3 regions of the Neobacillus sp. 114 genome follow, and region 2 is predicted to be linked to each of the others. Evidence: riboswitches for the same ligand, from Rfam matches in the RefSeq annotation. Region 2 holds a riboswitch; each other region holds the start of a gene.
The links. Region 2 has a riboswitch for glycine ahead of glyA (serine hydroxymethyltransferase). Riboswitches for the same ligand answer to the same signal wherever they lie in the genome.
Positions count from the first base shown of each region.

Region 1: another riboswitch for glycine. It lies ahead of QNN06_RS30970 (amino acid permease); the one in region 2 lies ahead of glyA (serine hydroxymethyltransferase).
Region 3: another riboswitch for glycine. It lies ahead of gcvT (glycine cleavage system aminomethyltransferase GcvT); the one in region 2 lies ahead of glyA (serine hydroxymethyltransferase).

Region 1 is NZ_CP126144.1:6,348,644-6,358,867, forward strand. Features, by position in the region: gene QNN06_RS30965 (phosphoglycerate dehydrogenase) at 1-840, shown strand, start outside; gene QNN06_RS30970 (amino acid permease) at 915-2,279, opposite strand; glycine riboswitch at 2,409-2,487, opposite strand; gene pruA (L-glutamate gamma-semialdehyde dehydrogenase) at 2,786-4,417, shown strand; gene uidA (beta-glucuronidase) at 4,725-6,536, opposite strand; gene QNN06_RS30985 (helix-turn-helix transcriptional regulator) at 6,766-7,983, shown strand; gene QNN06_RS30990 (DUF378 domain-containing protein) at 8,246-8,542, shown strand; gene QNN06_RS30995 (SPFH domain-containing protein) at 9,145-10,116, opposite strand; gene QNN06_RS31000 (TPM domain-containing protein) at 10,137-10,224, opposite strand, start outside.
Region 2 is NZ_CP126144.1:551,164-561,387, forward strand. Features, by position in the region: gene QNN06_RS02650 (LysR family transcriptional regulator) at 99-974, opposite strand; gene solA (N-methyl-L-tryptophan oxidase) at 1,147-2,313, shown strand; gene QNN06_RS02660 (hypothetical protein) at 2,377-2,790, shown strand; glycine riboswitch at 2,871-2,975, shown strand; glycine riboswitch at 2,979-3,061, shown strand; gene glyA (serine hydroxymethyltransferase) at 3,138-4,388, shown strand; gene QNN06_RS02670 (serine dehydratase beta chain) at 4,404-4,922, shown strand; gene sdaAA (L-serine ammonia-lyase, iron-sulfur-dependent, subunit alpha) at 4,922-5,803, shown strand; gene gcvT (glycine cleavage system aminomethyltransferase GcvT) at 5,819-6,931, shown strand; gene gcvH (glycine cleavage system protein GcvH) at 7,009-7,404, shown strand; gene gcvPA (aminomethyl-transferring glycine dehydrogenase subunit GcvPA) at 7,406-8,758, shown strand; gene gcvPB (aminomethyl-transferring glycine dehydrogenase subunit GcvPB) at 8,751-10,224, shown strand, end outside.
Region 3 is NZ_CP126144.1:4,810,905-4,821,128, reverse strand. Features, by position in the region: gene comGD (competence type IV pilus minor pilin ComGD) at 1-391, shown strand, start outside; gene comGE (competence type IV pilus minor pilin ComGE) at 375-707, shown strand; gene comGF (competence type IV pilus minor pilin ComGF) at 655-1,131, shown strand; gene comGG (competence type IV pilus minor pilin ComGG) at 1,128-1,508, shown strand; gene QNN06_RS23600 (YqzE family protein) at 1,565-1,762, shown strand; gene QNN06_RS23595 (YqhG family protein) at 1,807-2,598, opposite strand; gene QNN06_RS23590 (DEAD/DEAH box helicase) at 2,576-4,264, opposite strand; glycine riboswitch at 4,424-4,513, shown strand; glycine riboswitch at 4,517-4,593, shown strand; gene gcvT (glycine cleavage system aminomethyltransferase GcvT) at 4,745-5,851, shown strand; gene gcvPA (aminomethyl-transferring glycine dehydrogenase subunit GcvPA) at 5,870-7,216, shown strand; gene gcvPB (aminomethyl-transferring glycine dehydrogenase subunit GcvPB) at 7,209-8,669, shown strand; gene QNN06_RS23570 (rhodanese-like domain-containing protein) at 8,880-9,263, opposite strand; gene QNN06_RS23565 (lipoate--protein ligase family protein) at 9,444-10,224, shown strand, end outside.

The sequences.
Region 1 (10,224 bases), 600 kb from region 2:
GATGGTGAAGGCCAACAAATTCCAAAGCTTGTCGAAGCAGGCAAGAAGCAATTTGTCGGAAAAGAAATTAAAGGGAAAACATTGGGTGTCATTGGTTTAGGAGCGATAGGTGCACTTGTGGCGAATGATGCGCTGGATTTAGATATGGATGTCATCGGATTTGATCCATTTATCTCTGTCGATACCGCTTGGAATTTGTCCCGCAACGTACAGCGGGCAATGACAATTGAACAGTTATTTGCAGAATCTGACTATATCACTGTTCACGTACCGCTAACAGATGACACAAGAGGTATGTTTAACCAAGCGACCTTCAGTATTATGAAGCCTAGTGTTCATATTTTAAACTTCTCCCGTGGTGAACTTGTCAATGAAACAGACATGGCCGCCGCTCTCGAAAGCGGAAAGGTTGGGAAGTATGTTACCGATTTCCCGAATGAAAATGTGCTCAAAATGAAAAATACCGTTCCAATTCCGCACCTAGGCGCCTCCACAAATGAATCAGAGGAAAATTGTGCGATCATGGCAGCTCGGCAGGTAAAGGAATTTTTAGAAACAGGAAATATCAAAAACTCAGTGAATTTCCCAAACACCAGTCTTCCTTATACTGGTAAGCGGCGCGTGGCGGCATTCCACCAGAATGTTCCTAACATGGTCGGACAGATTACATCTGCAATATCCAGCTATCATTTAAACATTGCTGATATGGTCAACAGAAGCCGTGGGGGTTATGCGTATACAATTATTGACATTGATAATAAAGTAAATGGCGATGTTATTCCAGGTTTAGAGGAAAAAGTAAAACAAATTCCTGGAATGGTGACAGCTCGGATTATTTAATAAGGAAAATTAAGTTAACATGAAAATGGAGCCTGGTTTCAATACCGGCTCCATTTCTTTTACCCAATTGGATTCTATGCTGATAATTTTAGTTTTTTCTCTTTTTTCCCTCTATAGGAATACAAAGCAAATAATAGAATAAACCATAGTGGTGTCAACAATAGGGCCGGACGGGTAGCGTCGGCGAACAGCATGATGATGAGAATCGCCGCAAACAAGGTTAGGACCGCATAATTAACAAATGGTGTAAATGGCGCTTTAAATTTTGATTTTGCCTGTAAGTCCGGACGAGTTTTCTTATACCTTACATGACAAATCAGAATGACGCCCCAAACCCAAATAAAACAAATGGCACTAATGGTTGTCACAATTCCAAAAGCCTGCTCCGGAATAAGTTTGCTTAAGAGCGCTCCACCTGTCAGGACAAGAGTTGAAATCAATAGCGCGTTACTTGGCACATGATTTTTATTCAGTCTTGCAAAATTGGCTGGTCCCTGGCTATTATTGCTTAAATTATATAAAATCCGGCTTGTTGAAAACATCCCACTGTTACAAGCAGAAGCGGCTGAAGTTAAAACGACAAAATTAATAATTCCTGCGGCAATCGGAATCCCGACTAAACTAAACGTTTTGACAAACGGACTTTCAGCGGCATTCAGTTCCGTCCATGGATTAATACATAGAAGAACGATCAATGCGCCAACGTAGAAAAATAAAATCCGTAAAGGAATTTTATTAATGGCCGATGGGATGTTTTTTTCCGGATTGGCTGTTTCCGCTGCCGATACACCCACTAATTCCACACCAACGAATGCAAAAACGACCATTTGGAATGAAAGCAAGAAGCCTGTCATTCCATTTGGAAAAAGGCCTCCATGTTCCCAAAGATTTTTAATAGAGACCGCCCCTGCATCTGTCTTGAATCCCATTACTAGCAAAATGACCCCCATTCCGATTAAGGCGAGAATGGTAATTACCTTTATTAAGGCAAACCAGAACTCCAATTCCCCAAAAAGCTTTACCGTTAATAGATTGAGGCCCAATAAGACGACCAAACAGACAATTGCAGGCATCCACTGCGGGATATCAAACCAATATCGTACATATACACCAACAGCAATCACATCAGCCATAGCGGTCATAATCCAGCAAAACCAATAGGTCCATCCCGTTACAAACGCAACTCGCGGTCCAAGATAATCTTCGGCTATGTCAGTAAAAGACTGATAGCCAGCCTTAGACAACAGGAGTTCCCCTAGCGCCCTCATCACAAAGAAACAGGCAATACCTACGATTAAATAAGCAAAGATAATGGATGGGCCAGCCAGTTGGATGGCTTTACCCGACCCCAGGAATAATCCGGTACCAATGGTGCCGCCAATTGCGATAAGTTGAACGTGCCGATTTGCTAAATTCCTCTTTAATTCTTGCTGTGCCAACCTTGACTCCCCCTTAAAATTTAAAAAACCCAATAAAAAAAGAGATTGGATGTCCTCCAATCTCTTAGGTCTAAGAATAACAAATAATACTTATTATGCTGACAATTGTCAGCATGACAAATATATATTCAATACTCTTCTGTCCTTTTGCCTGAGATTGTGAACCCTTCGGCGCCGCGGAATCCGCGGTCTCTCCAGAAGCTGCTCCTGCTATAGTGTGATCCATAGCAATCATAGCTTGCTAATTATTAAGTTTTTTAGATAATATTGTTGAATAATTTTTAATTTTAGTAGTATTAAAATACTTTGTCAACAAAAAATGACTCTTAAATATTTCATTGACTCTCTGAATTTAACTTAATCCCCCGAGGTAAGGATTTGAATTCGTTTTCATAAAGGGACAATAGACAGCCCCAGAACATAAAAAGTATGTTATAATAATTGTCGAAATACGTAGATTTGTCCATAAGGGAACAGAATATATAAACGGGAAGGAACGTGAAAGAATGAGTAACGGAATTTTCAAAATCCCAACACCTACAAATGAACCTGGCAATACTTATGCTCCAGGTACAAAAGAACGGGAAACATTAAAAGCAGAATTAACACGCCAATCTAGTATCGTAATCGATATTCCTGTGATTATTAATGGCGAAAATATAAAGACTGATACAGTGAAGCAAGTGGTTATGCCACATGATCATCAACATGTTTTAGCAAACTATTCGCAAGCCGGAGAAAAAGAGCTGCGTGATGCTGTTGAAGCTGCGATGGCTGCGAAAGAAGCATGGGCTAATATGGCTTGGGAACACCGCGCCGCTATTTTCTTAAAAGCAGCTGATTTAATCTCTGGTCCATACCGTGATGTAATGAATGCTGCGACGATGTTAGGACAGTCCAAAACAGTTATTCAAGCTGAAATTGATTCTGCACAAGAATTAGTAGACTTCCTACGTTTTGGCGTTGATTATGCAAATCAAGTTTATCAGATTCAGCCAAGCAGCATGAAGAATGTTTGGAATCGTACTGATTACCGTCCATTAGATGGATTTGTATTGGCGATTTCTCCATTTAACTTCACAGCCATTGGCGGAAACCTGCCAGCAGCTCCTGCTATGATGGGGAACGTAGTCGTTTGGAAACCAGCAACAACTTCAATCCTAGCAAACTACTATTTTATGCGTATTTTAGAAGAAGCAGGATTACCAAAAGGGGTCATCAATTTCGTACCTTCTCGTGGTTCACAAGTATCAGAAGTTGTATTAACAGACCCTCGTATGTCTGGGTTCCATTTTACTGGATCTACAAGTACGTTCCAAACGATTTGGAAAACAGTAGGAGAAAATATTGCAAGCTATAAATCATATCCTCGTTTAATTGGGGAAACTGGCGGTAAAGACTTCGTATTTGCTCATGAAACTGCACAAGCAGACAAAGTTGTAGCTAACCTTGTTCGTGGTGCGTTTGAATACCAAGGACAAAAATGTTCAGCAGCTTCTCGTGCATATATTCCAGCAAGTATGTGGGAAGAAGTAAAAGCCGGTTTAGTGGAAGAAGCTGCAAAGCTTAAAGTTGGGGATGTCCGCGACTTTAGAAACTTCATGGGTGCAGTTATTGATAAAGCTGCTTTTGATTCTATTACTAGCTATATCGACTATGCTGCAGCTTCTGAAGAGGCAGAAATTATTGCTGGCGGTACTTATGATGATTCTGTTGGATATTTCGTTCAACCGACCATCATTGTGACTACAAATCCAAACTTCAAGACCATGGTGGAAGAAATCTTTGGACCAGTCTTAACAATCTATGTATATGAAAATGATAAATTAGAAGAAACATTGGAGGCAGTTGATACAGCTTCTATGTATGCCTTAACAGGTTCGATCTTTGCCCAAGATCGCGGGGCCATTCTTCATTTAGAAAATCGCTTATCTGGCGCAGCTGGTAACTTCTATATCAATGACAAACCAACTGGTGCGATGATTAATCAACAGCCATTTGGCGGTTCTCGTGGATCTGGTACAAACGATAAAGCAGGTTCTGTATTTAACATGATTCGTTGGACAAGTCCTCGTGTCATCAAAGAAAACTTTGCACCAACTGCAGAAGTTGTCTATCCATTTATGGATGCAGAATAATAGATAATGTAAAAAAGAGGTTGAAATGTTTGGTTTCAACCTCTTTTTTATTTTCTAGCCGACACCAATGCCTTTATACTCCCCATTATTAACGATTTGAAATAAAATACCTTTTCCCATCCGCATAAACAATTGTTTTCATCCCAAACTTCGACACTTTTTACTATTATCAAGCAATAAGTGAAAAGGGCTTTACACAATTGAAAAACGTATTCGGTTCAGGCAACAACACTATTGATATTAAATAAAAAACCCTATCCAATCATATTTGGGTAGGGTTTTTATTCCAAAAAAAGAGGTCTAACCTTTATTTTTTATATCCTAGGTTCGGAATTCCATTCCAGCGTTCGCTTAAATAGCGTACAACCATTTTTGGTTCTCTTGCACGGGTAAAGATACCTTTTTTGTTACCTTGGACACGCATAATACCAAACTTTGTTTGGAAATCGGCGAAGTTCCATAATTGTTCCCCGACAAAGTTAGGGATTTCATCAAATACCTTGCTGTTCATGCGGTAATAATCTTCTTGGTATTCTTCACTGAATGGCTCGCCAAGTGCACTATGGAATCCAGCTACCGTATCAGCACCATATTCGGTGTACATAATTGGCTTATCTGGGTATTTTTCTTGCCATTCCAGCAGCTCTTCGCGAGTCTTTTCTTCAGCCGTCTTCAAGTCGCCATGTTGTACATACCAGCCATAGTAGCGGTTTAAGGCAATCACATCAACCAAGTCTGTACATTTGTCAGTCTTTGGCGTTGCCATCATGATGCCGACATACGTACATGGACGCTTTTGTGGGTCTAATTCGCGAGCCAGATTAAATAACGGTTCAAAATACTCATAAGAACCTTTTGAATAAGTGGCTGCCTCATTGGCAATCGACCACATAACGACACAGGCATGATTTTTATCGCGGTCGATCAGCTCGCGGATAACCTGTTGATGAGCCTCAGCAGTCCTCAACTTTTCCCAAGTATCGTCTTCAAAATCGCCTTTTTCTAAAATCGATACGTCAAAAGTGAAGGATAACATTAATCCAACTGCCGGTGTTTCGTCAATCACGACAATTCCTTCACGGTCGCAAAGGCGCATCATTTCTTCCGAATATGGATAATGCGATGTCCGGAAAGAGTTGGCACCCATGGCTTTCATCAAGTTAATATCGTGCACGTTATAGACTTCGTCAAGTCCACGGCCGCGGACATGCGTATCTTCATGCTTGCCAAAGCCTTTGAAGTAGAATGGTTCGCCATTGATTAAGAACTTGCCGCCCTTTACTTCTATCTTACGGACACCAAACTGTTCTTCATAGACATCTTCTACTTCGCCATTGTTGAGCCCTTCGACTTTAGCTCTATAGAGATAGGCATTGAGCGGCTGCCATAAATGAACGTTCTCAATTACCGCATTTACATCGGTTCCGGAAGCTTGGGCAATAGTAATGCCTTGTTCATCAAGAATAGTAACCCGCACTTCATCGAAATTTCCGCCAGTTTTAACCGAAACTTGTACTTCTGCTTTGTTGGCAGCTAAATCAACATTCGGGACAATCGTAATATCTTCAATATAATTCACAGGAGTTGAGTAAATTTTGACAGGACGGTGCAGCCCTGCATAGTTAAAAAAGTCAAAGTTTTCATCGACTTTACGGATGATTTTTCCATTTTCATCTGTCTTTTCACTATAATTTCCTACTGGCAATGCCGTATAATCCAACAGATTGCTTACTCGAACAGTTAAACGGTTCGCCCCAGGAACTAAGAATTCATTAATCTCAGCTTCAAATGGAGTAAAACCGCCTTTATGTTGGGCAACAAGTTTGCCATTCACATACACCCATGCTTCATGGGTAGCAGAGCCAAATCGCAATACTAATCTTTCGTCACGCAATGCTTTAGCAACGGTAAATTCTCTTTCATACCATACATACCCGCTATGCTGGCGAATTTCAGCTGATACTGCTTGATCGTTAAAAGAAGCCGGAACTGCCATGGACTCACCTGTTGGCAGCGGTTGGTTTACATCTACTTCTTTTACTTCATCATCAATCATAAATTTCCAAACACCGCTTAAATCCATGACCACGCGGCTATCCGTAGAAATTGGATATAACATGTTCCTTCTCCTCCATTCATATACAGGAAAATTTCCCTCATACCAAATTATTTACTAATAGATAATTAAAATTCATTTTAGATAACCCCGACTATGTAAGGGCTTTAATTTGATTATAATAAATTACCCCAATTGATAATCGTAATATTTTTACTATACTAGTAATTATTTTGCGTTTTTTTATTTTCCAATGTACATTAAATTGGGAAGGTGATTTTTTGTGGGAACTATGAACTATCAAAATTTCATAAAAATTAGCCACGTACTTCATTCGATTACCAAAATAGATATTCGTTTATATGACCAAGATGGAAAGTCGATATTCCAATTAATCAACCATTCTATTCCATCCGTTTTGGTCCATCCAGACAAGGAGATTGATCATATCCATGACATCCTGCATAGGAACGAAGCCAATCGCTACTATCACTATATCAGTCCATACGGTCTTGAGTATATTGCTGCCGGAATATGGAGAAGCCAATCTTTTTATGGAAGCATTCTAATCGGTCCTTTGATTTCGAGTATAACGGTTATCGATCGGATCAAAGATATTATTTCAAAAAACAATCTCCCGATTGGCGAACGCAAGCAATTGGAACAATTCTATCAATCCTTGACGATTTTAAATGATACAGAATATAAAGATGTCGGGGAACTGTTGGTTCATCTTGGTGTTCATGACTTTACGCATTCGCAGCAGATTCCTTCAGATACACTTATACCAGCCCTGAAACCAGATATCCAAAAAACAAACATCGAGGAAAACAGGCAAATAATTGAACATAGATACCAGCAACAGAATAAGCTGATGAATGCAATTGCAAAAGGAAATAAAGCCGAAGTTACCCACTCAATCAATCCGATGACAGATTTAGTGGCGTTTTCTAACAGAGTACCCGGAAGTCCCATTCGGTCCTCCAAGAATATCGGATTTGTTTTCAATACTATGTGTAGAGTGGCAGCTGAAAGAAGCGGCGTCCATCCCGTGTACCTGGATAACATTTCAGAACGATTTGCGATTTTGATTGAAAGGACGACGACGCTTTCCCAGTTGACAAAGTTATTTGTGGCTATGGCGAATGAATATTGCGATCTTGTCGCCGCGTTTGCTACCGGCCATTACAGCCCGATAGTGAAAAACGCAGTGGATTATATTTTGCTGAATTTAGGCAGTCCATTGACGCTACAGCATATTGCGGACCAACTCCATGTCAATCCTTCTCACCTGTCACGGAAATTTAAAAGCGAGACGGGAATGAACATGACTGAATTTATTAATCGCAAACGGGTAGATGAAGCCAAATTATATTTACAACGAGGCAATAGTTCCATCACCGATATTGCCTTTATGGTCGGATTTAATGACTTAAACTACTTTAGTAAGGTATTTAAAAAGTTTACGTCGTTGACTCCCTCCCAATACGCAAAAAGAAAATCGGTTTAAAAGCAAAAACAACTCCTGGCTTGATGGAGTTGTTTTTTGCTTTCGTTCTCTGGTCTCATTTTTTTTATGTAACAAAAGGGAAAAACTATAAGACTGACAAAGGCTTGGTTTTTACCAAGCCTTTCTCTTGAGATTATGAAATATTCCGAGTACACCTTTAAATCCAGTAGGTCATGCAAAATCTTTATCTCTTCATATCTTCACACATATATTGAATGAAAACAAAATCTTACACAAAAGATAGTAAAAAGGAGGTGAATACATGAGAGTTTTGCAAAGAATAGCCTTATTTTTAGTTATTGTAGGCGCCATTAACTGGGGATTAATTGGTTTTTTTCAATTTGATTTGGTAGCAGCTATTTTTGGTGGGCAAGCATCCTTTTTGTCAAGAGTCATTTATAGCCTTGTCGGGCTAAGTGGACTGATCTGTTTAAGCCTTCTGTTTGCACCCATGCGAAGTGAAGATCATGACCGATATCAAGAGGGGAACAGAAACTTAAATTATGCAACTGAATTTGGCGAAGAAAACGATTTATCTGAATTCAAAAAAAAGGACTAAAAATAAACAATCAGGAGGAAAAATCCTCCTGATTGTTATTAAAACAGACTACAACCTTAATATATGGAATGGTCTCTGTTTTGAATCATATGCTCCACAAGAAGACCTCAGTATTACCCAATCACGATAATCCACTATTTACAACCCAAATTCAACATATAAAAGTTTTTTATAATATATTATATATTTTTTGCATTTTATTTATTTCCACTATTGCCTTATGATTGGTCTGTAGCAATTGATAATTACTTCCTTAAACCCTGGATTAGACCTTATGAAAGCAAGGTTTAAGGTGGCATATTGATAGACGGCAGTTTCTGTCTGCAGGACAGAAATAACTTAAAAATAAGGAGAGGAATTTTTATGTGGATTATAACTTGTTATTGCGATTCAAATATTTCTATGTTTGAATTTAAAACAGAACAAGAAGCAAGAGAGACTCTCAAAAAAATGAAGGGCTATAAAGTTCTTTCTGAGGTTGTATACTTCAATGATCCTTGTTTTCAGCAGGAATCAGCTTAAGATTAAGGCTGGTTAATTGTAAACTATAACGAAAGGCCCATGTTTTTGCATGGGCTTTTTCGTTATATCTTATCTTCATTTTATCCAAGCTTTTGCCCACAGTTTGAGCAGAAATTGGTCCCTTCCGCTTTAATGCCGCAATTCGGGCAAAAATTGGGTCTCTTTTGACCGTCCGCCCTTGCCGAAGACGGTTCAGAAACAGGCTGATTGGGAGATTGCTGATTCATCATTTTACCTGCGATATTCATCCCCATCATCATCCCCGCTATATCAGAGGCTGCTCCTCCGCCGCTCATCTTGCCGGCGGCCATGCCATCTGTGAGTGAGATTTGCTGATAGCGATTAACGTCACTAACCATTCCATGTGAAGCATTTTTGGTTATCATATCTTGAATCTCTTTTGGATAACTAAAGCTCATGACATTAAACCCAGTAATCGAGATTCCGCTTTTCAGCATCTCCATATCTAAATCCTCTTGAATGCCTTTAGAAATGTCGAAGGAGTTGGCCTGCAGGTTGAACATATCCTTTCCTTCCTTCGTAATCCACTTCATCAGGAGCTGGTCGAGGACCGTTGTGATTCGGATTTTAACATCCTCCACTAAATATTGCTCGCGGACACCAGCAATTTGATCAATCAAAGCCATATAATCATTCACTTTAAAATTAAACGTTCCATTCGCCCGAATCGGCAGACCGCCCGGAAGCCCTAAAGTGGGAATATTAATCGCATTTTGTGTTCCCCATTTGACCACAAACTCTTTGGTATTCACAAATAGCACTTCTACCCGCATGCCGCTGTTAAACCCAAACTTGAACCCCTTTAATGTGGATAAGAAAGGAATGATTTGCGACTCAATATCATACTCACCTTCATCGCGAAAAATCCCTTCAATTTTTCCATTGTTAAAAAAAATCGCATCCTGGCCGGGACGGATGATTAGTTTACTTCCCTTTTTAATTTCGCGGTTGCCCCACTTATAAAAAATCATATCATCTCTGAATTCCTGCCATTCTACTACATTTGCAAATTGGCTTTTAAAAAAAGACATCTACGATCTGCTCCTTTCTATTAAAACTTACCTCTGCTGCCACTATGTGAATGCCCGCCGCTTGTTATGCCGCCACCGCCGCTATTTGTATTATTAGACGGTTTCCTC
Region 2 (10,224 bases):
AATCGAATCAAAAAAAAATCCTGGCTGAAAACTCTATATCTTGTAACCTAGCATAATCCCCCTCTCATTATGCAGGGGGATTACGCTAACCACTACAATTATACTTCTACCTTTTTTTCTTGATCACTAACATTTTGGATTGTTTCGATAAATTTCTGCATCGTATTTGTCAAGAATGAATCTGCCCGGCGAATAAAAACCGTTGTGATTTTGGAGTATTTTTCGGGAATATGATAGATTCGAACGACCCCATCTGCCTCCAAGAGACTAACCGTAGATTTTGGGATAATCGTAATACCTAAACCGGCTATTACACTGCCCAAAATCGTCTCCCATGTGCCAAATTCCATGATTTTTGCATTGATTCTTCCTTCATCGCGGACCCAGCCCTCCAATTTTGAACGGTAGCTGCACCCTTGTTTGAAAACAAGGAGCGGCTTGTTTTTTAATTCCTCAAAAGGAATCTCTTCCTTGTTGGAGATTAAAACCAATTCCTCTTCAAAGACTTCATATTGAGCAATTTGTGGATGATTAAAATTTCCTGTTACAAACGCTCCGTCCAGTTTATAGCTGAGAATATCCTCGACAAGATCCTCTGTTACACCGCTTACAAGAGACAAGTCAATATTGGGATATTTCTTGTGATAGGCAGAAAGAATCAGTGGAAGTTTGTATAATGTCTCAACAGTGCCTATTTCAAGGGTACCAACGGGGTTATCCGAGTCTTGAACCACTTTTAACATCTCATCGACCATGGAAATAATTTTTTGAGCATAAAACAATAGTTTTTTTCCTTCCGAATTTATAACCATCCCGCGGCTTGAGCGGTGAAATAACTCGGTTTGAAGTTCTTCCTCCAGCTGCCTGACCCTTACGGTTACATAGGATTGAACATAATTTAGGCTTTTGGCGGCCTTTGAAATGCTACCGAACTCAGCTACCTTTTGAAAAATCCGCAAATCCTTAATTTCCATGGCTATTCCCCCGTATCAATCTGTTATTCCTAACCACATTGCTAATAGAGATAATATTTCTAATAGAGATAGATAGTATCTCTTTTAATCATTTTACATGATGGCAGAAAGGTCGTAAGATATTATTAAAGAATTAAGAAAATTTAAATTATTAAAAAGGAGAGCAGAAACGATGAGCAAAAAAGACTTTGATGTAATTGTTGTTGGCGCAGGATCGATGGGAATGGCGGCAGGTTATTACCTGGCCAAACAAGGTGTAAAAACATTATTGGTAGATGCATTTGATCCGCCTCATACAAATGGCAGCCATCACGGTGACACACGGATTATCCGCCATGCTTATGGTGAAGGACGTGAGTATGTACCGTTTGCATTAAGAGCCCAGGAGTTATGGTATGAACTTGAGAGAGAAACACATCATAAGATTTTTACCAAAACCGGTGTTTTAGTATTTGGCCCTAAAGGTGAATCTGACTTCGTTGCTGAAACGATAGAAGCCGCAAATATTCATGGATTGGATGTTGATCTACTAGAAGGCGATGAAATTCATCAGCGCTGGCCGGGTGTAACCGTCCCTGAAAATTTTAACGCTATTTACGAAAAGAACTCCGGTGTCTTGTTTAGTGAAAATTGCATCCGCGCTTACCGGGAACTAGCCGAAGCGCATGGTGCCAAAGTGTTAACGCATACACGGGTTGAGGATTTTGAGATTTCCGAGGACTCTGTCAAAATCCAAACAGAATTTGGTTCCTTTACAGGCAGTAAGTTAATCTTGAGCATGGGAGCTTGGAACAGCAAGCTTCTATCAAAGTTAAATATTGATATTCCATTACAGCCATACCGCCAAGTTGTAGGATTCTTCGAATGCGAAGAGTCCCAGTATAGCAATACCCATGGATTCCCGGCGTTCATGGTTGAAGTACCGACAGGCATCTATTACGGGTTCCCAAGCTTCAGCGGCTGCGGTTTGAAAATAGGATACCATACTTTTGGTCAAAAAATCGACCCAGATACAATTAATCGTGAATTTGGGATCTATACTGAGGATGAAGGAAATATTCGCAGATTCCTAGAAGAATACATGCCTGGTGCTACTGGAAGCCTTAAAAGAGGGGCAGTTTGCATGTACACCAAAACACCTGATGAGCATTTTGTGATTGATTTGCATCCACAGTATTCCAATGTCGCAATCGCAGCGGGATTCTCCGGCCATGGATTTAAATTCTCAAGTGTCGTTGGAGAAACGCTGAGCCAATTAGTGACAACCGGCAAAACGGAACATGATATTTCTCTCTTCTCTATCAATCGCCCTGCATTAAAACAGAAAGCAAAGATCTAATAGATTATTAAATTGCCAATATACTAGAACGATTAAAAAAATAATAAATTTAGAGGTGCAAAAATGAGCGAAAAAACATTAACACAAAGCCAATTATCTTATTTAGATGCAAAACCGGGCATTCAATTAATTAAAGCAGGAACCTATAAATTAAATGAATTAAGCGTATTGCGGGGAACACCTGAGTTAAAGGGGCAAATCCTTGATGTGCCGGTTACAGATAAAAAACAAGTATTAACAATGGGTTACTATGCACTCCAGCCTTCGGTTGATTATTCTGCAGAATTTACTTTTATTGAAATCAAAGTTGTTACCAAAGGCAAAATGGTTGTCCGCGATGTAGAAGGAAATAAATATGTGGCAGAAGTCGGGGACGTATTAGTTTTCTCCCCTAATACAACTGTTATTTTCGATGGTGAAAGTGATGGCGAAGTGGTTTACTTCAAAAATGTAGAAGCAAATCCTTCTTATTTGTGATAACCAAACTAATCTAAAAAAAGAATTGACAATTATAAACAGAATGATTATTCTGAAAATAATAAAATTGAATAGAGCGAATGATTGTTGTGGGAGAGTGTAATATCTACATCTACCACCGAAGGAGCAAGTTCCAAAAAAACCCTTGGAACCAATCTCTCAGGTAAAAGAACCATAACAGGACGCACCTCTGGAGAGCGTATTTGAAAATGCCACCAAAGGAGAAAGCTCCATAAATATTGGAGTTTAACTCTCAGGTAAAAGGACAGAGAAGGGATGATTTTACACCCCTTTTCTGTCCTTTTTTGTTTTTTAAAAAACAATGATGGAAAAATGGAGGAAGATCAATGAGCTTACAGCATAACGATTCAACAATTTTTGAAGCAATCGAAAGTGAAAAAAATCGCCAGCTCCATACGTTGGAGTTAATTGCATCAGAAAACTTTGTCAGCCCGGACGTTTTGGAAGCAATGGGAAGTGTGATGACGAACAAGTATGCCGAAGGGTATCCCGGAAAACGTTATTATGGCGGCTGTGAATTTGTAGATGTCGCAGAACAGGCAGCGATTGAAAGGCTGACTAAATTATTTGGCGCCAAATTTGCCAATGTCCAGCCTCACTCCGGTGCACAGGCCAATACAGCTGTTTTTTTCGCCCTGCTTAAACCAGGAGATAAGATTATGGGGATGAATTTATCGCATGGCGGCCATTTAACACACGGGAGTCCAGTGGCAATGTCAGGGAAATGGTTTGATGTCGTTTCTTATGGGGTAAGAGAAGACAATCACTTGATTGATTACGATGAATTGGAGGAGGTTGCCAATAAAGAACAACCAAAACTAATTATTGCCGGCACTAGCGCCTATCCAAGAATCATTGATTTTGCAAGGTTTAGAAAAATAGCCGATCAGGTTGGTGCAAAACTGATGGTTGATATGGCGCATATTGCTGGACTTGTTGCCGCCGGTCTCCATCCTTCTCCGGTGCCGTATGCGGATGTTGTGACCAGCACCACACATAAAACATTGCGCGGTCCGCGAGGCGGCGTCATTTTAACAAACGATGAAGAAATCTTAAAACAAATTAATAAAGCGGTTTTTCCGGGAATTCAGGGCGGTCCGCTCATGCATATCATTGCCGCTAAGGCAGTTGCTTTCAAGGAAGCATTGCAGCCAAGCTTTAAAGAATATGCCAAACAGATTATTGATAATTCTGCTGCGCTTGGAGAGGCATTAAAGCAGGAAGGTGCAGCTCTTGTATCCGGCGGGACTGATAATCATATTGTTCTCCTAGATGTGCGTCCGTGGGATTTAACCGGAAAAGAAGCAGAGAAATTGCTTGAAGAAGTCGGAATTACAGTTAACAAAAACACCATTCCATACGACCCGCAAAGCCCGTTTGTGACAAGTGGAATCCGTATGGGGACTGCAGCATTAACCACACGTGGGATGAAACAAGAAGAAATGGTGCAAATCGCAAAAGTGATCGCAGCCGTTCTTAAGAGCAAAGGGGATTTCGCCGTAATCGAACAGGGAAGAAAGACAACAAAAGCAATTTGCGGGGGATTTCCATTATTTCAACAGCCAATCACTGTTTAAGAAAGGGGTAGCTTAATGGAGTATCAAAGCTGTTTTGACATCATCGGCCCGATTATGGTAGGGCCATCCAGTTCTCATACAGCAGGTGTTGTATCAATCGGGAAATTTGTTTATGAGATGCTTGGAGGATCCCCAAAAAAGGCGGATATAACTTTCTATGATTCGTTCTCTGAAACATACCAGGGACACGGAACAGATAAAGCGCTTCTCGGCGGCCTGCTGGGGATGAATACAGATGATACCAGAATTAGATACGCGGTCGAATTAACCAATCGATACGGGCTTCACTACGAATTTAAATTTGAGAATCGCTGCCCGTATTATGATCATCCAAACACAACGGTTGTCAGGGCCAGACGGGCAGACCTTATTGTTAAAGTAGGCGGTGTATCTTTAGGCGGAGGTTTATCAAAAATCTTTATGATTGATGATGAAAAAGTTGATATTCGATTAAGCACAGATGATGATTTTTCGAAAATTGCCGCAAAATATCGTTCCAATACTTTTTATGAAGCGATGTTGGAGGGTGTATGATGGATTTTCGATCAATGAACGAGCTCATCGAACTTTGTACCCGAGAACGGAAAACTGTTGGCGAAATGATGCTGATGGTGGAAATGGAAAAATCGGGGAGAGACAAAGAGACGATTATCGATATGATGGCAGAGCGGTTAATTAAAATGAAGCATGCAGTTGAGAGCGGCGTAGAAGATGGGTCCCCAGCACCAAGCGGTATCTCTGGCGGTGATGCCGTTAAGATGAGCGAATACGTAAATAACGGGAAGGGTTTATCTGGTCCGTATATTAACGATGCGATGACTTTCTCAATGGCCACGTCGGAAACCAATGCACGGATGGGCGTGATTGTGGCAACGCCAACGGCAGGGGCCGCCGGTATTTTACCCGGGGTATTATTTTCTCTTCGCAAGAATGACGGTACCTCCTATCGGGATTTAGTCATGGGTTTGTTTACCGCAAGTGCACTCGGATATGTGATTGCCAACCGTTCCTTTATCTCTGGAGCGGCCGGAGGATGCCAAGCGGAGGTCGGTTCGGCCACAGCAATGGCGGCCGGGGCGATTGCTGAATTAAAGGGCGGGACACCAGAGCAGGTGGTGAACGCCACGGCGCTCGCGATGAAATCCCTTTTAGGATTAGTATGTGACCCGGTTGCTGGTCTCGTCGAAGTTCCATGTATCAAGCGGAACGTAATCGGTACCTCGATTGCCTTTTCAGCAGCTGACCTGTCGCTTGCCGGGATTGAAAGCCGAATTCCATGTGATGAAGTCATTGAGGCAATGTACAAAATAGGCAAGGAAATGCCGCGCACGCTTCGGGAAACAGCGCTCGGCGGCCTGGCCATGACGGACACAGGAATGAAATTGAAAGATCGGTTACTTTGCAGAAACACATAAGACGGAGGGGCTCAGATGAGTACAGATACAGTATTAAAACGGACACCGCTTTTTGAAACATATAAAAAGTACGGCGCAAAAGTGATAGATTTTGGAGGATGGGAACTGCCGGTTCAATTTTCCAGCATTTTAGAAGAACATGAGGCAGTCCGTAATGAAGCAGGTCTGTTCGATGTTTCGCATATGGGTGAGGTACTTGTAGAAGGAAAAGATGCTGAGAGCTATATTAATTACCTCGTAACAAACGATGTAACCAAGCTTCAGATCAACCAGGCACAGTATACGGCAATGTGTTACCCGGACGGCGGAACAGTCGATGATTTACTAGTTTACAAGTTAGCGAGTGAAAAATATCTTCTGGTGATTAATGCGGCAAATATTGAAAAAGATTACGAGTGGATGAAACAGCAGGCAAAAGGGAATGTCACCTTAACAAATATTTCTGCTGACACTGCACAGCTGGCTATTCAAGGTCCAAAAGCCGAAAGAATTTTACAAAAGGTAACCGATACAAATTTAGCGGAAATTGGCTTTTTCCAGTTTGCCGATCATGTCACGGTTTCCGGGATCTCTGGTGTACTAGTCTCCCGCACCGGCTATACGGGAGAGGACGGATTTGAGCTTTATTTAGCGGCAGACAAAGTGGAAGCGCTTTGGGAGAGGCTGTTAGATGCAGGAAAAGAAGATGGCTTAAAGCCTTGCGGACTTGGGGCCCGGGATACACTTCGCTTTGAAGCCCGCTTGGCACTGTATGGTCAAGAGCTTTCCAGCGACATCGGACCTCTGGAAGCAGGCATCGGGTTTGCCGTAAAAACAAACAAAGAATCAGCATTTTTAGGTAAGGAAGTACTTGCTAAGCAAAAAGAAGAAGGATTAAAACGAAAAATAGTCGGAATCGAAGTGACTGGAAGAGGGATCCCGCGGCATGGCTATAAAGTATTTTCTGAAGGCGGAGAGGAAATTGGCTTCATTACATCGGGAACCCATTCCCCGACATTGAAGAAAAGTTTAGGCCTTGCCCTTTTAAGCGCAGAATTTGCAGCAGTTGGAACTAAGGTTAAGGTTGAAATTCGCAATAAGCAAATTGAGGCAGTTGTTGTGAAAACACCTTTTTATAAAAAGAGTTAGGTTCATTTTTTCCGAGATTGATTGGTTTTACAGGATTGACTAAATTTATGAATACTAGGGTGGAAGGAAGGATTCATATGACAAACGCGACAGCAAACCTTTTATATAGCAAGGAGCATGAGTGGGTATTATCATTGGGTGAAAATCGGGTACGAATCGGAATCACTGATTATGCGCAGCACCAGTTGGGGGATATCGTTTTCGTTGAGAATCCAGCAGAAGGCGATGAATTAACGGCTAACGAAACAATCGGGACAATTGAGTCGGTTAAAGCAGTTTCTGATATTTACTCACCTGTATCTGGTACCGTTGTAAGTGTCAATGAGGAACTGGAAAGCGCTCCTGAGACAATCAATGAACAACCATATGATGCCGGCTGGTTGGTAGAGGTAGAATTGTGCAATCCAGAAGAATTAGAAGCACTCTTAAATGAAGCTGAGTATCAGGCATTTATTAATGAAGGAGAGGAATAAGATGACATCGACTTATCGATACCTTCCTGATACAAAACAAGATCAAGAGGAAATGCTTGCCTTGTTAAATATTTCTTCGACAGAAGCCTTATTTGAGGATTTACCAGCGGAGATTCGTCTGGATGGTGAGTTAAATATACCGGAAGCGGTTCCTGAACCGCTCCTTCTGAAAAAAATGCAGCAGCTTGCCGGGCAAAATATTAATGCCAATCAATTCCCGACGTTTCTTGGTGCGGGAACATATGACCATTACATTCCAAGTGTTGTGAATCACATGATTTCCCGCTCAGAATTTTATACAGCCTATACACCTTACCAACCGGAAATCAGCCAGGGTGAACTGCAGGCGATATTTGAATTTCAAACTATGGTTTGTGAACTGACAGGCATGGATGTTGCCAATTCTTCGATGTACGATGGCTTTACCTCATTGGCAGAAGCGGCATCTCTTGCAGTTGCTCATACGAAGCGTTCTAAAGTAATTGTGTCACAGGCGGTTCATCCTGAATCACGTGCCGTCTTGAAAACGGTAGCTGATGGTCAGACATATATAATGGAAGAAACTCGTCTTGCTGGTGATGTAACAGACTTAAAGCAGCTCGAGGAACAAGTAGACCAAAACACCGCCGCTGTCATTGTCCAATACCCAAATTTCCTTGGTTCGATTGAAGACTTGGCGGAATTGAAGAAAATCGCAGCAGCAAAAGGGGTCCTGTTTATTGTCAGTGCCAACCCGCTTGCACTCGCACTCTTGGAGGCACCGGGAATTCTCGGGGCGGATATTGTGGTCGGTGATATGCAGCCATTAGGAATCCCGATGTCCTTTGGCGGTCCGCATTGTGGTTATTTTGCTGTTGATAAAAAGTTGATGCGTAAAATCCCAGGCCGAATTGTTGGTCAAACGGCTGATGATCAAGGGAAACGCGGCTTTGTATTGACCTTGCAAGCACGGGAGCAGCATATTCGCCGTGACAAAGCATCCTCCAATATTTGTTCTAATCAGGCATTGAATGCCCTTTCTTCCGCCATTTGTATGTCAGCTCTTGGAAAACAAGGGATTCGTGACATGGCCCAGCTGAACATTGAGAAAGCTGCTTATATGGCAAAACGGTTAAAAGAAAATGGCTTTATTATTGAAAATCAGGCACCATTCTTTAATGAATTTATCGTTGAGCTGCCGCTTCCAGTCAAGGAAGTAAATGCGAAACTTCTTGAAGCGGGCATCATTGGCGGGTTTGATTTGGGAATTGATTATGGATTCGAAAACCAAATGCTGATTGCGGTAACAGAGCAGCGGTCGAAAGAGGAGATTGACCAATTTATCAATGTACTGGAGGCAGTTGTAAATGGTTGAATATAATGACTTAATCTTTGAAATCAGTCGTCCGGGCCGTATGGGTTCCAGCCTCCCGGCAAGCGATGTTGATAAAATTAATTTACAAGACTTGCTTTCTAAGCATTTGATCCGTCAAGAGGCAGCGGAGCTTCCGGAAGTATCAGAGCTTCAGCTTGTACGTCATTATACAGCGCTTTCGAATAAAAATCATGGGGTCGATAATGGGTTTTATCCGCTTGGTTCTTGTACGATGAAATACAATCCGAAAATTAACGAAGATGTAGCAAGGTTTGAAGGCTTTAGCCGCATTCATCCTTATCAGCCGGTTGAAACCGTTCAAGGCGCCCTCAAGCTTTTATATGAATTACAAGAAGATTTGGCGGTAATTACCGGAATGGATGCCGTTACCCTGCAGCCTTCTGCCGGTGCTCAAGGTGAATGGACCGGTTTGATGATGGTAAAAGCCTATCATGAGCAAAAGGGTGAGAAGAGAAAAAAGGTGCTTGTTCCCGACTCGGCCCACGGAACGAACCCTGCCAGTGCAACAGTTGCCGGTTTTAAAACAGTAACCATTCCATCAAATAAAGATGGGTTAGTTGACCTGGAAGAATTAAAGAAACATGTCGATAGTGACACAGCCGCCTTAATGCTGACAAACCCGAATACCCTTGGCCTATTTGAAAAAGAAATCCTGGAAATTGCCAAGGTTGTCCATGAAGCCGGCGGATTATTGTATTACGATGGTGCCAATGCGAATGCTATATTAGGGAAAACGACTCCGGGGAAAATGGGCTTTGACATTGTCCATTTAAATCTTCATAAAACCTTTACAACCCCTCATGGAGGCGGAGGTCCTGGCGCGGGTCCAGTCGGTGTAAAGAAGAAGCTGATTCCGTTCCTGCCTGTACCGCGTGTTGACAAAGACGGTGACAGCTATGTGCTGGACACGAATCATCCATTTTCAATCGGCAGGGTAAAAGGCTATTATGGGAATTTTGGCATTCTTGTTCGCGCGTATACCTATATTCGGACAATGGGGCCTGAAGGATTGCGGCAGGTATCCGAAAGTGCTGTGCTTCATGCAAATTATCTTCGCAATAAACTTGAGCCGTATTTTGAAGCACCGTATTCGCAAGTTTGTAAGCACGAATTTGTTTTATCGGGATCCAAACAGAAAAAGCTTGGTGTCAGGACTCTTGATATGGCTAAACGCCTGCTTGATTTCGGCTATCATCCGCCGACCATCTACTTCCCGTTGAATGTAGAAGAATGCTTGATGATTGAACCGACAGAAACAGAGTCAAAAGAAACCTTGGATGCTTTTGCTGACGTGATGGTTAAAATTGCTAAAGAGGTTGAAGAAAATCCTGGTATTGTGTTGGAGGCCCCGCATACAACCGTCATTGGGCGTTTGGATGAAGTACAAGCGGCAAGGCAGACAATCCTGCGGTATATGAAGGAAGCAAGCAAAGAAACCGTAAAAT
Region 3 (10,224 bases), 2.1 Mb from region 2:
GTCCATCTTCATGATTTTGTCCTCGGTAACCGTTTTTTCGGTAAAGCCACAGCATACGCTGGTCGAGGATGAAGCCTTATTAACCCAATTAAAAGCGGATTTATTTTATGCCCAGTCCTATGCGATGTCCCATCAGCAGGAAGTGTCGGTCGTCATTTTACCTAACGAATCAAAATACTCGCTTGTTTTGCGCTCTGACCAGCCGCATCTGCTCGACAGAAGCTACTCCTCAAGTTTTCATATCATCGAAGGTTCGATGCCCTTATATTTCAAATTTCAGCCTGATGGAAATGTAAATAAATTTGGTTCTTTCTTCATAGAAACTGAGAAGAAGACTTATCGAATGACCATTTTAATTGGAAAAGGCCGGTTTTATGTTACAGAGCAATAAAGGGTTCTTTTTATTAGAATTGCTGCTGTCCTTATCAGCAATGTTTTTGATTTGTTTGGTTTTCATTCCGTTGGTCACGGATTTAAGAAAGCAATCCGTAAATTTGGAGATTGAGAAAAAGATGAGGCAGATCATGTATGAGGAACTGGAGGCAAAATTAATAGATAATCGGACATTTGCCAATTATACATTGGTACAAAATGAGATTGGTTATCAAATTATTTGGAAGGACTCCTTCGGGCAAAAGGAGGTTTGCGTTAAAGTTGAAAAAACGTCCTTACATTTGGAAAATGAAATCTGTGGCAGTCTCGAATGAAAAAGGTTTTACGCTCATTGAGGTAATGTTTTCGTTGGTGATTCTTTCAATTATTGTTTTTTATATGACACCTCTCTTTCAACTTATTCTTGACAATAAGGAGAATCAATCCATCCTTCAGGCAATGGAATGGGAGGTTTTCTGCAGCCAAATAAAAAAAGAAATCCGCTGGTCGACCAAGGCTGAGGTAGTTTCCAATCGGCTGATCTTAACAAAAGACGGAGAAACCATTTATTATGAAATTTACGGCAACAATTTAAGAAGACGGGTTAACTCGACGGGGCATGAAATCATCCTGCAGAATGTTTCTTGGCATTCGTTTGCTTTGGTGAATAATGCGGTAAAGGTAACGGTAAAGGATTTGAAAGGAATAGAGTATTCTGTTACCGCCTATTCTTTAATTGATTGGAATAAGAGCACATGAAAAATAGCCAAAAAGGCTTCACTTATCCCCTTACATTATGTTTGTTGATCATTTTTCTGCTGTTTTTTTCAATCGAGGTGGAGAAGCTCCTGTCGGAGAGAAAGCTAGCGCACGAATCAGCCGTTATTTTGCAGGAAGAGTATTATTTCTTGTCATCCGTAAAGAAATTCGAAAATCAGGCCCAGGTGTCAGGAACAATCCCATCTAAAGGAAAGTTTGGATTTCAGAAGGGGAATATGGATTTTCTCGCCGATCCCCCGTCAGGATATGTCCAAAGAGTTTCCTTTACACTCCGGCTTCATTCAGGTGAATTGGTAAACGGGAAAGGATATTTTGACACGAGGTCAAAAAAGCTAATTAAATGGATTACTTATTGATTCGAAAGGATAAACCTTGGACATACTTGTAATGTAAGTTAAAGGCAGGTGTGTACATGAAAACGAATGATTATGTAAAATATATGACGCAAACAATTGTCAAATATGCGGACCAGCCAAAGGACGAACGAAAACGTCAGCGCCTCGAGCGAAAACAGACCAAAGCATCCTTCTGGTATCGCTGGTTTGGCATACTTCCCTATATTGTGTATTCAGAGGTTAAGAGACGGAAAATGAAAGACAGTGGACTTTAAAAAGAAAACCCCCAAGTATAATTTCACGACTTGGGGTTTTCTTTTTAAATTGCTTTTTCTGTTAAGTAAAACAGCCCGCCATTGATAAAGGAAATATGAATTCGCGGCTCATATTGATCCTTGAGTGCCTGTTTTTCTGTCTCATAGCTTTCGTTTTCATCTTCGATGTCCTCATAAAAATGATTCAGCAGTTCTAAATCCTTCTCCCAGCGTATCTTTGCTTCATCGGCCCAGGTATGGTCATCATTTTCAATGACTGATTTTAAATAATTTTCAATTCGAATCATTCCGCTTTTTGGTTTAACCAGTGGTGATAATGTAAACGAGTAATCAGGGATTTTCGGCGTTAACGAAATTTTAAGCAGGTAATTATGAAAATCCTCCACCATTTTCCCGTTAATAAGCTGAAGGCCGATTGACTTAAAAATATCGCGTTTACGGTCACATTGATAGGAGATTTTAACATTCATGCATAGCCATGGCAGCAAGGGAGTCTGGACGGCGGAGTTGCCGTGATTTTCATAAAGCCTTATATATCTGGCTAAATTTTTTGTAGACTCAAAAACTTGATGCAGGCGGGGCGAACCAAAATGGATGGTTTCCCCTCTGAGATTTTCAGGTGCTGCTTTTTGGTTGGTGATGAGGGTCAATCTCATTGGATTCGGTATTCCGCCAGTTTTCTCTAAATAATGCCAGTAAAAGGGCCGATTCATTAGTTCCTTATCCATTTCAATTGTTAGTTGGACATCTAAGTATCCAGGGTGATTGGTGACAATGGGACATTCATTTGCCATAAAATAATTTAAAAGAAACTTATGAATTTCCTGCTGCTGCATGTGATTCTCCTTTTTTCATATTTTGTGCAAATTCAATCATTGATGATAAATTCTCCATTTTAATCCGCATTTCCCCTTCAGAGCAGGAGTCGCCAAAGATATCCATTATATGATCTTCAATATTTCCGAATTCTAGTTTTGTTAGAATATCATCAAGTTCTCCGATGACTTTTTCAAATAAATCAATCTTTTCGTATAAAAGTTTTAAAATATGCTCTTCCACCGTATTTTTGATGGCAAAATTATAAATCATGACATCCTTTTCCTGACCGAGGCGGTGAATCCTTCCGATGCGTTGCTCCAGTCTCATCGGGTTCCACGGCAGATCAAAATTGATAATGTGGTTGCAAAATTGCAGGTTAATCCCTTCCCCGCCCGCTTCAGTAGCAATCAACACCTGGGCATGCTTTTGGAACAACTCGCGCATCCAGTCCTTTTTCCCGCGTTTAAAACCGCCTCGGAAAGGAACGGAGGAAATTCCGTGCTGCTTTAAGTACCACTGTAAATATAATTGGGTAGCCCGGTATTCCGTGAAAATAATCACTTTATCATTTATTTTCTGAATTAATTCAAGGGCTTTTACTGCCTTGGAATTTTGCTCGACAGTCTCCACTTTTTTAATTAAAAAGTTGATTTGTTCTTGATAGGCCTGCGTGGGGTTTTCCTTTTTAAGAAGCATGTTTTTTAAGGTATAGAAAACGGCCTCTCGGCTTGAGCATGCTTCACGCTGCAAAGTCATCACAGAAAAACTGCTCGTTTGAACCCAGTCTCCCTCATTTTTAAGCTCTAAGATGGAGTCATACAGGTCGCGTTCCGATTTTGTAAATTCAATCGGTATCGTCTCCACATGCCGTTTCGTCCATTCGATTCCTGTATCGGCACGACGGTTGCGGATCATGACTTTATTGACTAGCTCTTTTAGATGCTGGTCATCATTTAAGGAACGGGAATCTCGTTTATATTTTTCGTAAAAGACAGTTTCATTCCCTAAGTGACCAGGCTTTAATAGGGATACGAGGTTAAAAATCTCCTCAATCCTATTTTGAATAGGTGTTGCCGTCAGCAATAAACAAAACTTCTTTTTTAAGTTTTGAACAAATTCGTAGTTTTTTGTTTTATTATTTTTTAATTTATGGGCTTCATCGATAATGATGAGGTCATAGTCTTGCTTGTAAATAATCTCCCGATGCGGATTTCGTTTCGCCGTATCGATGGAGGAAACAACGACATCACATTGTTCCCAAACATAGCTTTTTCTTTGAGTGACAGCCGGTATATAAAATTTGCTATTTAATTCCTGTGCCCACTGGGTGACTAAGGAGGCGGGAACAAGAATTAACACTTTTTTCACTAATCCGCGAATCATGTATTCTTTTAAAATTAACCCAGCTTCGATAGTCTTTCCGAGACCCACTTCATCCGCAAGGATGGCCTTTCCGTTCATGTTTTCAACCACCTGCTTGGCCGTTTCAAGCTGATGGGGGAGAGGCGTCAAATTTGGCAGATGCTTTGGAGCCTGCAGACCTTCGAATTCCGGGACCACCAAATGATTTTCAATATCGATGGCCAATTTAAAAAGCTCCCAATTTCCCCAGGGTCCATCATGATCAATTTTATGTAAAAAATCATCCTGCCAGGAGGAATCAAATTCAATTTCGACATTCATCCTTTTCAGCTCCTTTTTAAGATAAATTATTATTGCCCGATATGTTGTTTTAATGGTAGGATGATAATAGCTTTGAAAGTTTTAAATATTTAAATAAGGTAATCTATTTTTTAAGTATAATTAGTATGACCAAATTGGAAAATAATATTATAAGTGCGAATGAAAACAAGGGGAGAGACTACTTTTTGTAGCGCCGAAGGAGCAAGCAGCTTATGTGAATCTCTCAGGCAAAAGAACTCTTGTTGGACGCAGCTCTGGAGAGTGCTGGATGATACCAGCCACCAAAGGGGACAGCCGATTTAGGTAAACTTTCAGGTGCAAGGACAGAGACCTTCTTTACTGTTAAAGGGAGGTTTCTGTCCTTTTTTGCACCTTTTTGTTGTATTTAGGAAAACGACAAGGAGTTTTCCTATTTTTGTTAATTGGCAATAATTCATTTTTACAAATAATGAACATGTAGTAAATGAAGGGGGATTTATGATGACGGAATTAAAACGCACTCCGCTGTTTGAAGTTTACAAGGAATACGGGGGAAAAACCATCGATTTTGGCGGCTGGGAGTTGCCTGTCCAGTTTTCAAGCATCAAGGATGAGCATGAAGCTGTCCGCACGAAAGCCGGTTTATTCGATGTGTCCCATATGGGCGAAGTTGAGGTAAAGGGCCCAGACAGCCTCAATTATTTACAAAAATTGATGACAAATGACATTTCAAAAGTGAAAGACGGCGGGGCGCAATATACCGCGATGTGCTATGAAAACGGCGGAACTATTGACGACCTGCTTGTTTACAAGGTTGAAGACAATCATTATTTGCTAGTTGTCAACGCATCGAATATTGAAAAGGACTACAACTGGCTGGAGAAGCACCTTGAAGGAAATGTAACAATCGAAAACCTGTCTGAAACAATGGCACAGCTTGCGCTTCAAGGCCCTCTTGCAGAAAAGGTATTACAGAAGCTAGCTCCACAGACGGATTTAAGCCAAATCGGCTTTTTTAAATTCCAGCAGGAAGTTGTTTTAAATGGGAAAAAAGCACTTGTATCTAGAACTGGTTATACAGGGGAAGACGGCTTTGAAGTATATTGTGATGCTGGTGATGTCGTCGAAATCTGGACAGCCATTCTGGAAGCCGGAAAAGACGAGGGAGTTATTCCTTGCGGCCTAGGTGCGCGCGACACACTTCGTTTTGAAGCAAACTTAGCGCTTTACGGCCAGGAATTATCACCGGAAATTTCCCCGCTTGAGGCAGGAATTGGCTTTGCGGTGAAATTGAATAAAGAGGCTGATTTTATTGGAAAAGAAGCTCTATTGAAACAAAAGGAAGCGGGTTTGTCCCGGAAGCTTGTTGGGATCGAGATGGTTGACCGGGGAATTCCGCGCCACGGCTATCCAGTTTACAAAGGGGAAGCGCTAATTGGTGAAGTTACCACCGGTACACAGTCCCCAACCTTAAAGAAAAACATCGGTCTTGCCCTCATTTCTTCCGAACATGCAGGACTTGATACCGAAGTGGAAGTTGAAATTCGCGGCAAACGTTTAAAAGCGAAAGTGGTTCCTACACCTTTTTATAAAAGAGAAAAGAAATAGCAGAAGGGAGCAAGGTTTATGAAACATCGCTATTTACCCATGACTGAACAAGATAAGCAGGCAATGCTGGAGACAATTGGAGTTTCCACTGTCGATGAACTATTCAGTGATATTCCTGAAAAGGTCCGATTTAAAGGTGAATACAATATTAAACCGGCAAAATCTGAAACAGCTTTGATGAAGGAACTTTTTCAGTTAGCAAGCCGGAATGCTGATTTAAAATCGAATGTGTCTTTCTTAGGTGCCGGAGTTTATGACCACTATATGCCGGTTATCGTTGACCATGTCATCTCAAGATCGGAGTTCTACACAGCCTATACACCTTACCAACCGGAGATCTCCCAAGGGGAACTGCAGGCGATTTTTGAATTCCAAACAATGATTTGTGAATTAACAGGAATGGATGTGGCCAACTCCTCGATGTATGACGGTGGTACTGCACTTGCTGAAGCAGCAATGCTAAGTGCTGGTCACACTAAACGGAAAACCATCCTGGTTTCCAGTGCTGTTCACCCTGAATCCCGTGAGGTTCTGGAAACTTACGCAAAGGGTCAATACCTTGATGTGATTGAGGTTCCTGTGAAGGATGGAATTACTGATATTGAAGCCCTAAAAGGATTGGTAAATGCTGACGTAGCCGCAGTTGTCGTTCAATATCCAAACTTTTTAGGCCGAATTGAACCTTTAAAAGAGCTTGAAGAGATTATTCACGAAAATAAAGCAATGTTTGTTGTTTCAAGCAATCCATTATCACTTGGAATTTTGACACCTCCAGGAAAATTTGGTGCAGATATTGTTGTCGGCGATGCCCAGCCGTTTGGAATCCCGACTGCCTTTGGAGGTCCGCACTGTGGCTATTTTGCGGTTACGACCAAGCTAATGCGTAAAGTTCCCGGACGTCTTGTCGGCCAGACAACAGATGACCAAGGCCGCCGCGGTTTTGTTTTAACACTGCAGGCACGTGAGCAGCATATCCGCCGTGATAAGGCGACTTCTAATATTTGCTCAAACCAAGCATTGAATGCCCTTGCTGCATCTGTTGCGATGACTGCCCTTGGAAAAAAAGGTGTCCGCGAAATAGCAGCAGCCAATTTACAAAAGGCTAATTATGCAAAAATTGCCTTTAAAGTAGCAGGGTTTGAAGTGGTTAATGATGGTCACTCCTTTAACGAGTTTGTTGTCAATTTAAATAAACCGGTAAAAGAGGTTAATCAGCAGCTGCTCCAAAAAGGAATCATAGGCGGTTATGATTTGGGCCGTGACTATCCTGTGCTTGCGGGCCATATGCTCATTTGCGTGACAGAGCAAAGAACGAAGGAAGAGATCGATACATTAGTGAAAGAATTGGGGGATTTGCATGCATAATCAAGACCAGAAGCTGATTTTTGAAGTTAGTACACCAGGCCGGGTCGGATACAGCCTTCCGGAAATGGATGTTCCTGAAGCAGATGTTGCTGCGCTCCTTCCAGAAGGATATTTAAGGGAAGAGGAGCCGCTGCTCCCTGAGGTTTCTGAACTGGATATCATGCGCCATTATACGTCCCTCTCCAGACGGAATCACGGTGTAGACTCCGGTTTTTATCCATTAGGTTCTTGTACGATGAAATACAATCCTAAGATTAATGAGAATGTAGCCCGCTACAACGGGTTTGCGCATATTCACCCGCTCCAGGATGAAAGTTCCGTTCAAGGTGCGCTTGAGCTTTTATATGACCTTCAGCAGCATTTAAAAGAAATTACCGGAATGGATGAAGTGACCTTACAGCCGGCAGCAGGTGCCCACGGAGAATGGACCGGATTGATGATGATTCGCGCATACCATGAAGCAAATGGCGACCTAAAACGGACTAAGGTTATCGTACCTGATTCCGCTCATGGTACAAACCCAGCTTCTGCTACAGTAGCAGGTCTTGAGACGGTTACAGTAAAGTCGAATGAAGATGGTCTTGTAGACTTAGAAGACTTAAGAAGAGTGGTGGGGGAGGATACAGCAGCATTAATGCTGACTAACCCAAATACGCTTGGCCTTTTTGAAGAAAACATTGTCGAAATTGCTGAAATCGTCCATGAAGCTGGCGGTAAGGTTTATTACGACGGGGCAAACCTAAACGCAGTTCTATCAAAAGCCCGCCCGGGTGATATGGGCTTTGACGTAGTCCACTTGAATCTTCATAAAACGTTTACTGGCCCGCACGGAGGCGGCGGTCCAGGTTCCGGTCCTGTCGGTGTGAAGGCAGATTTAATTCCGTTCCTGCCAAGACCGGTTATTGCCAAACGAGGCGACGAGTATGTCCTGGATTATGATCGTCCGCAATCAATTGGCCGCGTTAAGCCATACTACGGAAACTTTGGCATTAACGTCCGCGCATATACCTATATTCGGTCTATGGGACCAGACGGCTTAAAAGCAGTGACTGAATATGCTGTTTTAAATGCTAACTATATGATGAGAAGATTGGCGGAGTATTATGATCTGCCGTTTGACAGACATTGTAAGCATGAGTTTGTATTAAGCGGAAGGCGCCAGAAGAAATTGGGCGTCCGTACATTGGATATTGCGAAGCGACTGCTTGATTTCGGCTTCCATCCGCCAACCATTTACTTCCCATTAAATGTGGAAGAATGTATCATGATTGAGCCGACAGAAACAGAATCTAAGGAAACGTTAGATTCCTTTATCGACATCATGATCCAAATCGCCAAGGAAGCGGAGGAAAATCCGGAAATAGTCCAGGAGGCTCCGCACACAACCGTGGTAGGCCGCTTAGATGAAACTACAGCTGCGCGTAAGCCAGTTTTACGATATCAGAATGCATAAAAAGATAAACAGGCTCTGGATTGCTCCAGAGCTTGTTTTTGTTAGGGCTTTTTATTAAAGTTGCCAATAGATTGGGGAGATTCGCCAATAGACGTGGAGAATTCGCCAATAGACTTGTCAAATACGCCAATAGAACGTATTGGTGGCCCATTTTTTAATAAAAATCAATATAAAAGGCCCCAGAAAAGTTCTGGAGCCCATTAATTACGATTATTTTTTGGCTTTCACTTTACCAGACCACTTTTTGAACCCGCCTTGAAGTTGGGTTAGATCCTTGTAGCCTTTTTTGTGTAAAAATTGAGCTGCACGAGCACTGCGCATGCCACTTTGGCAATATAAATAAACAGGCATGTCCGGTCTAATTTCTTTCATGCGCATTCTAATTTGTGACATTGGAATATTTCGTGCTCCTAAAATATGTCCGCCTTCAAATTCATTTGGTTCACGAACATCAATCAGCTGTGCCTTTCTGTATCCTGTACGGAATTCCTCTTCTGTTACTGTTTTTACAATCCTTTTTTGATAAAAAAAAGTAAAAACAGAGTAGATGATAACCGCTACGACAATGATTAATAAAACATAAAGTGAATTCAACTTCTATTTGCCCCCTTCAAGCTTGTTGCACTAGTATTTATTATATAAGTCATTTTCTTAAAGATAAAGAAGAATGGACAAAAATCTTCTTAAAAAATTATACCAAAAACATCTCATTTTGAAATTCCCCCTCATTTTGATAGACTAAGAAAGGAAATTATAAATAAACGAGGTTTTTCTATGGAAAAAGAAATATGGTGGTTTATCGATTCTGGCAATAGTTCTCCTGCTTTTAATATGGCATTGGATGAAGCTTTGTTAGATTGGCACAGCGAGGGGAAGATTCCACCGGTGATCCGATTTTACGGCTGGAACCCGCCGACGCTGTCCGTTGGGTACTTTCAAAAGGTTGAAAAAGAAATTGATATGGAAGCAGTAAAAACACACGGGCTTGGATTTGTAAGAAGACCAACTGGAGGCAGAGGGGTTCTCCATGAGCATGAACTGACATACAGCGTCATTGTTTCAGAGGAGCACCCAGCAATGCCAAAAACAGTTACTGAGGCTTATCGTGTTATTTCTGAAGGGATTTTAAAAGGATTTCATCAACTGGGACTAGAAGCATATTTTGCTGTTCCGAAAACAGTTGAGGAACGGGATGCCTTAAAAAATCCTAGGTCCGCGGTTTGCTTTGATGCCCCCAGCTGGTATGAGTTGGTGGTGGAAGGGCGCAAGGTCGCAGGAAGTGCGCAAACACGGCAGAAGGGTGTCATTCTCCAGCATGGATCGATCCTTTTGGACCTGGATGAAGACAAGCTTTTTAGCTTATTCAAATACCCGAATGACCGGGTGAAGGAGCGGATGAAAAAAGCTTTCAAGGATAAGGCTGTTGCCATTAATGCGATCAGTCCGCGAAGGATTGCTCTCGATGAGGCTAAGGAAGCTTTTTATAAAGGATTTGCAGAAGGTTTAAATATTGAGCTTGAATCCTATCAGTTGACAGATGAAGAGCTTGCCTATG